DNA from 2 places in the Streptococcus pantholopis genome. Region 1 is predicted to be linked to the other one. Evidence: predicted binding sites of a transcription regulator. Region 1 holds the regulator's gene; the other holds the start of a gene.

Region 1 (4,296 bases):
GGGAATTGGTTCTTGTTAACCGTGACAACGTTACTGCTGAAATGAATCCGAGTTTGACTGAAGTTGATGGTGTAGCGGTTGACTCCCGTATTGCAGACAATGTTCGGGAATTTTTAGCGGCCGCTCAGGCGATTGACAGCAGTGAACATCTTATATCGGGTTACCGCAGTGTAGCCTATCAGGAAGAGCTGTTTGATAACTATGTCAGCCAAGAGCGGGCTGACGACCCTAGTTTAACTCAAAGTCAGGCTGAAGAACTAGTTAAAACTTACTCTCAGCCTGCTGGAGCCAGTGAGCATCAAACAGGTCTGGCGATTGATATGAGTACGGTAGATTATTTAAATGCCAGTGACCCTGACGTAGTAGCCCAAATAGCTGAACTTGCGCCTGATTACGGTTTTGTTTTGCGCTTTCCTGAAGAAAAAACAAGCTTGACAGGAGTGGGCTATGAGGACTGGCACTTTCGGTATGTCGGGACCGAATCCGCTCGGTATATGACAAAAAATAATCTTTGTTTAGAAGAATATATTGCTTTGTTAAAGGAGCGTGATTAATTGAGAAGACGGCTTTCTCTCAGATACTTTCTTGCTTTTGTTTTACTTTTTATCTTGATTGTTCCACTATCTTTGTCACTGCGGGACAATGTTCCTGACAGCAGGCAAAAACAGGCTGTTGCTTATACAAAAGAAGAATTTATTAAAGAAATAGCTCCTACTGTTCAGACGGCAGCTGCCTCTTATGGTTTACGTCCTTCGCTTATTCTTGGTCAGGCTGTTTTAGCTTCGGATTATGGCAGGGATTTGCTGGCAGTCAAATATCATAATTTATTTGGTATCCGAGCACAGGCCGGTGATAATTCAGTGCTGTTAAAGGATGAATTATATATAGATAATGTTTGGCAAGAAAAAAATGTGCGTTTTAAAATTTATCATTCCTGGGATGAAGCTGTTTATGATTACCTGGATTTACTGAAATCCGGCGATCTTTGGGGAGATAGGCTCTACACACAAATGGCTACTTTAAAGGGGTATAAGGGCCCGGCTCAGTCTTTGCAAGGGGCTGGCTTTAGTACAGATCCTGATTATGCTTCAAAACTCACTCAGGTTATTGAAAAAAATGATTTAACACAATACGATTGAAAATTTTAGCACTCTTTCAAAAAGAGTGCTAAAATTTTGCATTTTTTTCTTGACAGGCCTGTTAAAAAGAGTATAATAAAGACATAAGTTAGCAGTCTTACTTAAAGAGTGCTAATTTCCAAATGCTTTGGAAGGGGGGATTGGTTTGTGATTACTCCGCGGCAAAATGATATTTTAAATCTTATTATTGAAATGTTTACTCAAACGCATGAACCTATTGGCTCCAAAAAACTGCAGACACTTATTGATTCAAGCAGCGCGACAATCAGAAATGATATGGCCAAACTTGAAAAATTAGGTTTGCTTGAGAAAGCTCATACTTCAAGCGGTCGTATGCCCAGCCCAGCTGGTTTTAAGTATTTTGTCGAACACTCACTCAGTTTTGACAGTGTTAATGAACAAGATATTTACCGGGTTGTTAAAGCATTTGATTTTGAGGCTTTCAAACTGGAAGATCTCTTACAGCGTGCCAGTCATGTTTTGTCAGAAATGACAGGCTATACTGCTGTCGTGCTTGATGTGGAGCCGGCCAGACAAAAGCTGACGGGCTTTGAGATTGTCCAGCTAAGCAACCATGATGCTCTGGCAATTTTAACGCTCGATGAATCAAAACCTGCCACAGTACAGTTTGCTATTCCCAAAAATTTTCTTAAACGCGATCTGTTAATCTTAAAGGAAATTGTGGACGAGCGGCTGCTTGACCAGTCGGTTATGGATATCCACTATAAATTAAGAACAGAGATTCCGCAGATTGTGCAAAAGTACTTTACTGTGACTGATAATGTTTTAGATTTGTTTGATTATATTTTTGCTGAGTTATTCAAAGAGTCTGTCTTTGTGAGCGGAAAAGTTAACTCACTGGAATATGCAGAGCTAAAAACCTATCAGTTTCTGGATGATCCGCAGCGTGTTGCGCTTGCTTTGCGCAGCAGTATACAGGAAGATGAGATGGGCAGTGTTCAGGTTGGTGACAGTAAAGAAGCTGCTTTGGCTGATGTTACGGTTTTAACACACAAATATCTGATTCCTTATAGAGGTTTCGGTCTGTTGGCTTTAATCGGTCCGATTGACATGGATTATCGAAGAAGTGTCAGTTTGGTTAATGTGATTGGCCGTGTCCTGGTTATGAAACTGGGCGATTATTACCGCTACCTTAACAGCAATCATTACGAGGTTAATTAAGTAGAAAGAGAGAGGTTGAAATCTTGGCAGAAGATGTAAAAAATGAAGAAGTTGAAAAAGAGACTGAAGCAGCAGATACAGTGACCGATGATTCAGTGCAGGAAACTGCGGAGGAAACTCCTGAAAAATCGGAACTGCAGCTGGCCAATGAACGGGCAGAGGATTTTGAGAATAAATACCTGCGTGCTCATGCAGAAATGCAAAATGTTCAGCGTCGGGCAAATGAGGAGCGGCAAAATTTGCAGCGCTACCGCTCTCAAGATTTAGCAAAGGCTATCCTGCCAAGCTTAGATAATCTTGAGCGTGCTTTAGCTGTAGAAGGGCTGACAGATGATGTTAAAAAGGGGCTTGAAATGGTTCAGGAAAGCCTGCTGCAGGCCTTAAAAGAAGAAGGTGTAGAGGAAGTTGAGGTCCAGCAATTTGACCACAATTTCCATATGGCCGTTCAAACTTTGCCGGCAGATGATGAGCATCCGGCCGATACTGTCGCAGAGGTTTTACAAAAGGGTTACAAACTGCATGAACGTTTGCTCAGACCAGCTATGGTTATTGTTTATAACTAGAGGTTTATAAGAAGCCTCCTATAAAAGCAAGAGGCAGCAACTTGCTGTGCTGAGCCATTGTTTTTGATTTGAGGCTTTGACTATTCGACCGCAATGTCATAAAACTATAAGAAAAAAGAAATAGAAAATTGAAAGGAAAGAGAACCTAGAGAGTCGGTTTTTGCCGTTTTCTTGATAAGCCGGATTGTGAAAATCTGTATTTGGCTGGTTCTTGGTAATGTATTTATGTCTAAAATTATTGGTATTGACTTAGGAACAACTAACTCAGCGGTAGCAGTTCTGGAAGGAACTGAAAGTAAAATTATTGCAAATCCGGAAGGCAATCGTACGACCCCTTCAGTAGTATCTTTTAAAAACGGTGAAATCATTGTAGGAGATGCTGCTAAACGGCAGGCGGTTACAAATCCGGAAACGGTTCTTTCTATTAAATCTAAAATGGGAACCTCGGAAAAAGTTGCGGCTAATGGAAAAGAATACACACCGCAAGAAATTTCAGCTATGATTTTACAGTATCTTAAAGGTTATGCTGAAGATTATCTTGGAGAAAAGGTAGACAAAGCTGTTATTACGGTTCCTGCTTACTTTAACGATGCACAGCGTCAAGCCACAAAAGATGCCGGTAAAATTGCCGGACTTGAGGTAGAACGCATTATCAATGAACCTACTGCAGCTGCCCTTGCCTATGGTCTTGATAAGACAGATAAAGATGAAAAAGTTTTGGTCTTTGACCTAGGCGGAGGAACCTTCGATGTCTCAATTCTTGAATTAGGGGACGGTGTTTTTGATGTATTGGCCACTGCTGGAGATAATAAACTGGGCGGAGATGACTTCGACCAAAAAGTTATTGATTTCTTGGTTGAAGAATTCAAGAAAGAAAACGGTATTGATTTGGCAGCAGACAAAATGGCTCTTCAACGTTTGAAAGATGCTGCAGAAAAAGCTAAAAAGGATTTATCAGGAGTAACACAAACGCAAATCAGCCTGCCGTTTATCACGGCTGGTGAAGCTGGCCCGCTGCATTTGGAAACAAATCTTTCGCGCGCTAAATTTGACGATTTAACAAGTGACTTGGTTGAACGGACTAAAACACCGGTTCGTCAAGCACTCTCTGATGCTGGACTGTCATTGTCTGAAATTGATGAAGTTATCCTTGTCGGCGGATCAACACGTATTCCTGCTGTTGTTGAAGCTGTTAAGGCAGAAACAGGCAAAGAGCCTAATAAGTCTGTTAACCCTGATGAAGTTGTTGCTATGGGGGCTGCTATTCAAGGCGGTGTGATTACAGGTGATGTGAAAGATGTCGTCCTGCTTGATGTTACTCCGCTGTCACTGGGTATTGAAACAATGGGCGGTGTGTTTACAAAACTGATTGACCGCAACACAACTATTCCAACGTCTAAATCACAAGTCTT
Region 2 (4,296 bases), 250 kb from region 1:
GGCTTCAAGCTGACCTTTAGGCACAGCCTCAATTCCTGCCCGAACGATTTCAGAAATATAAGCTCCGCTGTTAAGAGACAGGATAATAATCCCTGGAAGCAGACGGGAGAAATCCAAATCCAGAACACCAAAGCCGATTGTCGGCACATGACTGAAATGCATCCAGGCAAAGGCAATCATAATCTGTACAACCATCGGCGTACCGCGAAAAACCCAAACATAGAAGCTGACCAGCCAATCAAATACCTTTATATTAGTGCGTTTAAGCAGGGAAACTAAGATACCGATAATTGTCCCAAAAAATACCACACAGGCCGAAATCATAACGGTCACTAAAACACCGTAATTAAAATAAGCCCAGTAGGTCGGCAAAAACGAAAAATCCATTATCTTCTCCTCTATACTGTCATTTTGTTTTATTATACCATTAATTGAATAAACATACAATCCACCAAATAATGACGGAATAAGAACTGTCCAGTTTCCAAAAAGCATTTTCTCAGATAAATGAGCAAGCAGCGCCTTATATTGACAGACTTTTTCAAACCAGAAAACCTGCTCAGACTGGTACCTTAAGAGCTGACTGCCCCCTTCTAGTCGTCTTGGCAGAGGGCGTCTGCGAAATCACAGATTTCTGGCTTACCGTCTTTTGGCTGTGAGCTTGAACGGCCTTTGTATCTTATTGAACTGAACACGCCCTAAGAGCTGTGCAAAAAAGATAAAATCTCCTAGAGTCTTAGGGACTCTTCGTCAATTTTCCTATTTTTGCTTTGCTCTTTTAACGGCCTTTGTATCTTATTGAATTGAACACGGCCTAAACGCTGCGGGAAAAAGATGTCCTGACTTAGAATCTGGCGATTCGTCAGTCAGTCCCCTATTTTCCTTTTGCGTTTTTCACGTCCTTTGTATCTTGATGAATTGAACATGGTCTAAACGCTGCGGGAAAAAGATGTCCTGACTTAGAATCTGGCGATTCGTCAGTCAGTCCCCTATTTTCCTTTTGCGTTTTTCACGTCCTTTGTATCTTGATGAATTGAACATGGTCTAAAATCCCAGTGAAAAAGGGCCGGAACAAATGCTCCGACCCTTGTTTATGGTTTAATACAATAAGTCATAAATTTCCATTGCAATAAGATCAATACTATCAAACGAGTAGGTCTCATGCGCTTCAACATCACGTAAGGTAAAAACCGGACCAGCCTCCGGCTCATTGCTGAAAGAGACTTCTGCGACAACAACACCATCGCGTTCAAAATTACGTTTAAGATTGGCACCATCAGTCGCCATTAAATCAAGACGATTGATAATTCTCACTAAATGTGATTCCATGGCTATTCTCCTATAAGTTTATTATCTATCCTTTATTATTTTAACACAAATAAGTCTAAACTCACAAGAAAAGATGTTCCTCTTTATCCTTCTTTTAAAGAATAGTACATGATAGCTTTGATTGAGTGCAGACGATTCTCTGCCTCCTGAAAAATAATGGGACTGTGCTTTTGAAAAATGTCGTCTGTAATTTCCAACTCAGCAAGGCCGTATTTTTCATAAAGACTCAAGCCAATCTCTGTTTTACGGTCGTGAAAAGCTGGCAGACAGTGCATTACAACAGTATTAGTTTTACCTGTTTTTGCAAGAAGTTCTGCATTGATCTGATAGGGCAGCAGCAAGTCAATCCGCTCCTTGAAATCAATCTCTTCTCCCATGGATACCCAAACATCTGTATAGAGCATGTCGGCTCCCTCAACAGCTTCAAGCTCATCTGTAATCTTGATGAGAGCCCCGTTATTATGCTGCTCAGCAAGCGCAACAATTTCCTTTTCCGGCTGCAGTGAAGCGGGGGCAATAATCGTAATATTGACTCCTAAAATAGCTGCTGTAACTAAAAGCGAGTGTGCTACATTGTTGCGGCCATCGCCTACATAAGCGATATGCAGACCCTCTAAAGAACCAAAGACTTCTTTTAAAGTCATAAAATCAGCAATCATCTGGGTCGGATGCCATGTATCAGTCAGACCGTTCCAAACAGGCACTCCGGCATAGCGGGCTAAAGTTTCCACATCTTCCTGCTTAAAACCACGGTACTCAATGCCATCAAACATTGAACCCAAAACCTTAGCCGTATCAGCAACAGATTCCTTACGGCCAAGCTGGATTTCATCCGAACCAAGATAAGTAACCTGCATACCTAAATCTTGTCCGGCAACAGTAAAGGCTGATCGTGTCCGTGTGCTGGTTTTCTCAAAAATAAGAGCAATATTGAGGCCTTCTAAATAATGGTGAGGGGTTTTCTCTTTTTTTAGCTGTTTGAAATGAAGGCTTAAATCAATCAGCTCCAAGAGTTCTTCTTTACTGAAATCAACCTCTTTTAAAAAAGATAGGGGGGCATTCATTGCTTTTCTCCTGTATTTTTATACATTTAATTTTACATTATTATACATTTTTTGGCAAGTTTTTTTCTGAAAAAAATTTTTTATCACTCTCATGGATAAAGTGCTAAATTTTTAAACTTTTTACTTGAATTCTTTTTATGGGGTGTTATAATATGAATATAAAGTTTGACCATCTTTGACTAAATAAGGTCAAATGAATTGAAAATGACAAGGGAGGTTATTTTATGCTCTGTCAAAATTGTAATCTAAATGAAGCAACCATTCACTTATATACAAATGTTAATGGTAAGCAAAGACAAATAGATCTTTGTCAGAACTGCTACCAAATCATGAAAACTGACCCTAATAATACGATTTTAGGCGGTCTCAGTAAACAGCCTCAGGATCAAAGCAACACTGGGAACCCATTCTTTGATGATTTCTTTGGCGATTTAAACAATTTCCGGGCCTTTAACGGCCAGCTCCCTAACACACCTCCTACACAGGCCGGGGGCGGCCGAGGCGGGGGTGGCAGTAACGGACGGCCTAACGGTCCGCAAGTTCAGCAGCCAAACGGCCTGTTAGAAGAATATGGCATCAATGTCACTGAAATTGCCCGCCGAGGCGACATTGACCCTGTTATCGGACGCGATGAAGAGATTGTCCGGCTCATTGAAATCCTCAACCGCCGCACTAAAAACAATCCTGTGCTTATCGGTGAGCCCGGGGTCGGTAAAACAGCTGTTGTTGAGGGTCTGGCTCAAAAGATTGTTGATGGTAATGTTCCGCAAAAACTAAAAAACAAGCAGGTTATCCGACTTGATGTGGTCAGCCTTGTTCAAGGAACCGGTATTCGCGGCCAATTTGAAGAACGCATGCAAAAACTTATGGAAGAGATTCGCAAGCGTCAGGATGTTATCCTCTTCATTGATGAAATTCATGAAATTGTCGGTGCCGGCTCTGCGGGTGACGGCAATATGGATGCCGGCAATATTCTCAAACCGGCTTTGGCTAGAGGAGAGCTGCAGTTAGTCGGAGCCACCACACTTAAGGAATACCGTATTATTGAAAAAGATGCTGCTCTGGAACGCCGGATGCAGCCAGTTAAGGTTGACGAACCTTCTGTTGCTGAAACCATTACTATTCTTAAGGGGATTCAGAAGAAATACGAAGACTATCACCATGTTAAGTACAGCGATGATGCTATCGAAGCAGCTGCTCTTCTTTCAAACCGTTACATCCAAGACCGCTTCTTACCGGATAAGGCCATCGACCTGCTTGATGAATCCGGGTCTAAGATGAACTTAACCTTGAATTTTGTTGATCCTAAAGAAATCGATCAGCGCCTGACTGAAGCAGAAAACCTGAAAGCACAGGCTACTCGTGATGAAGACTATGAACGGGCTGCTTATTTCCGCGATCAGATTGCCAAATATAAGGAAATGCAAAAACAAAAGGTTGATGAACAGGATGTCCCTGTTATCACTGAAAAGACGATTGAAGCCATCGTTGAACAAAAAACGAATATTCCGGTCGGGGATTTAAAAGAAAAAGAACAGTCACAGCTTATCAGTCTTGCTGATGATTTAAAAGCCCACGTTATCGGTCAGGATGATGCTGTTGAGCGAATTGCCAAGGCTATCCGCCGAAACCGGGTCGGTTTAGGAACACCTAACCGCCCTATCGGTTCTTTCCTCTTTGTTGGTCCTACCGGTGTAGGTAAGACAGAGCTCTCCAAACAGCTGGCAATAGAACTGTTTGGATCGGCAGACAGCATGATTCGTTTTGATATGTCGGAATATATGGAAAAGCATTCTGTCGCTAAACTGGTCGGAGCTCCTCCAGGCTATGTCGGCTATGAAGAAGCCGGACAGCTGACAGAACAGGTCCGCCGAAACCCTTATTCACTGATTCTGCTTGATGA

Evidence for each region. The regulator HrcA, encoded in region 1, represses chaperone genes, less so after heat shock. The targets are predictions, from matches to a motif close to TTAGCACTCNNNNNNNNNGAGTGCTAA.
Region 2: the regulator HrcA is predicted to act here: its motif matches at 2,474-2,500, upstream of A0O21_RS06680 (ATP-dependent Clp protease ATP-binding subunit).

What each region holds. Positions count from the first base shown of each region.
Region 1 covers NZ_CP014699.1:1,698,722-1,703,017, reverse strand. Annotated here, with positions in the region: partial or broken gene A0O21_RS07910 (M15 family metallopeptidase) at 1-554, shown strand, start outside; gene A0O21_RS07905 (glycoside hydrolase family 73 protein) at 555-1,139, shown strand; gene hrcA (heat-inducible transcriptional repressor HrcA) at 1,287-2,321, shown strand; gene grpE (nucleotide exchange factor GrpE) at 2,345-2,884, shown strand; gene dnaK (molecular chaperone DnaK) at 3,110-4,296, shown strand, end outside.
Region 2 covers NZ_CP014699.1:1,452,686-1,456,981, forward strand. Annotated here, with positions in the region: gene A0O21_RS06665 (amino acid ABC transporter permease) at 1-387, opposite strand, end outside; gene A0O21_RS06670 (YkuJ family protein) at 1,099-1,329, opposite strand; gene argF (ornithine carbamoyltransferase) at 1,413-2,393, opposite strand; gene A0O21_RS06680 (ATP-dependent Clp protease ATP-binding subunit) at 2,618-4,296, shown strand, end outside.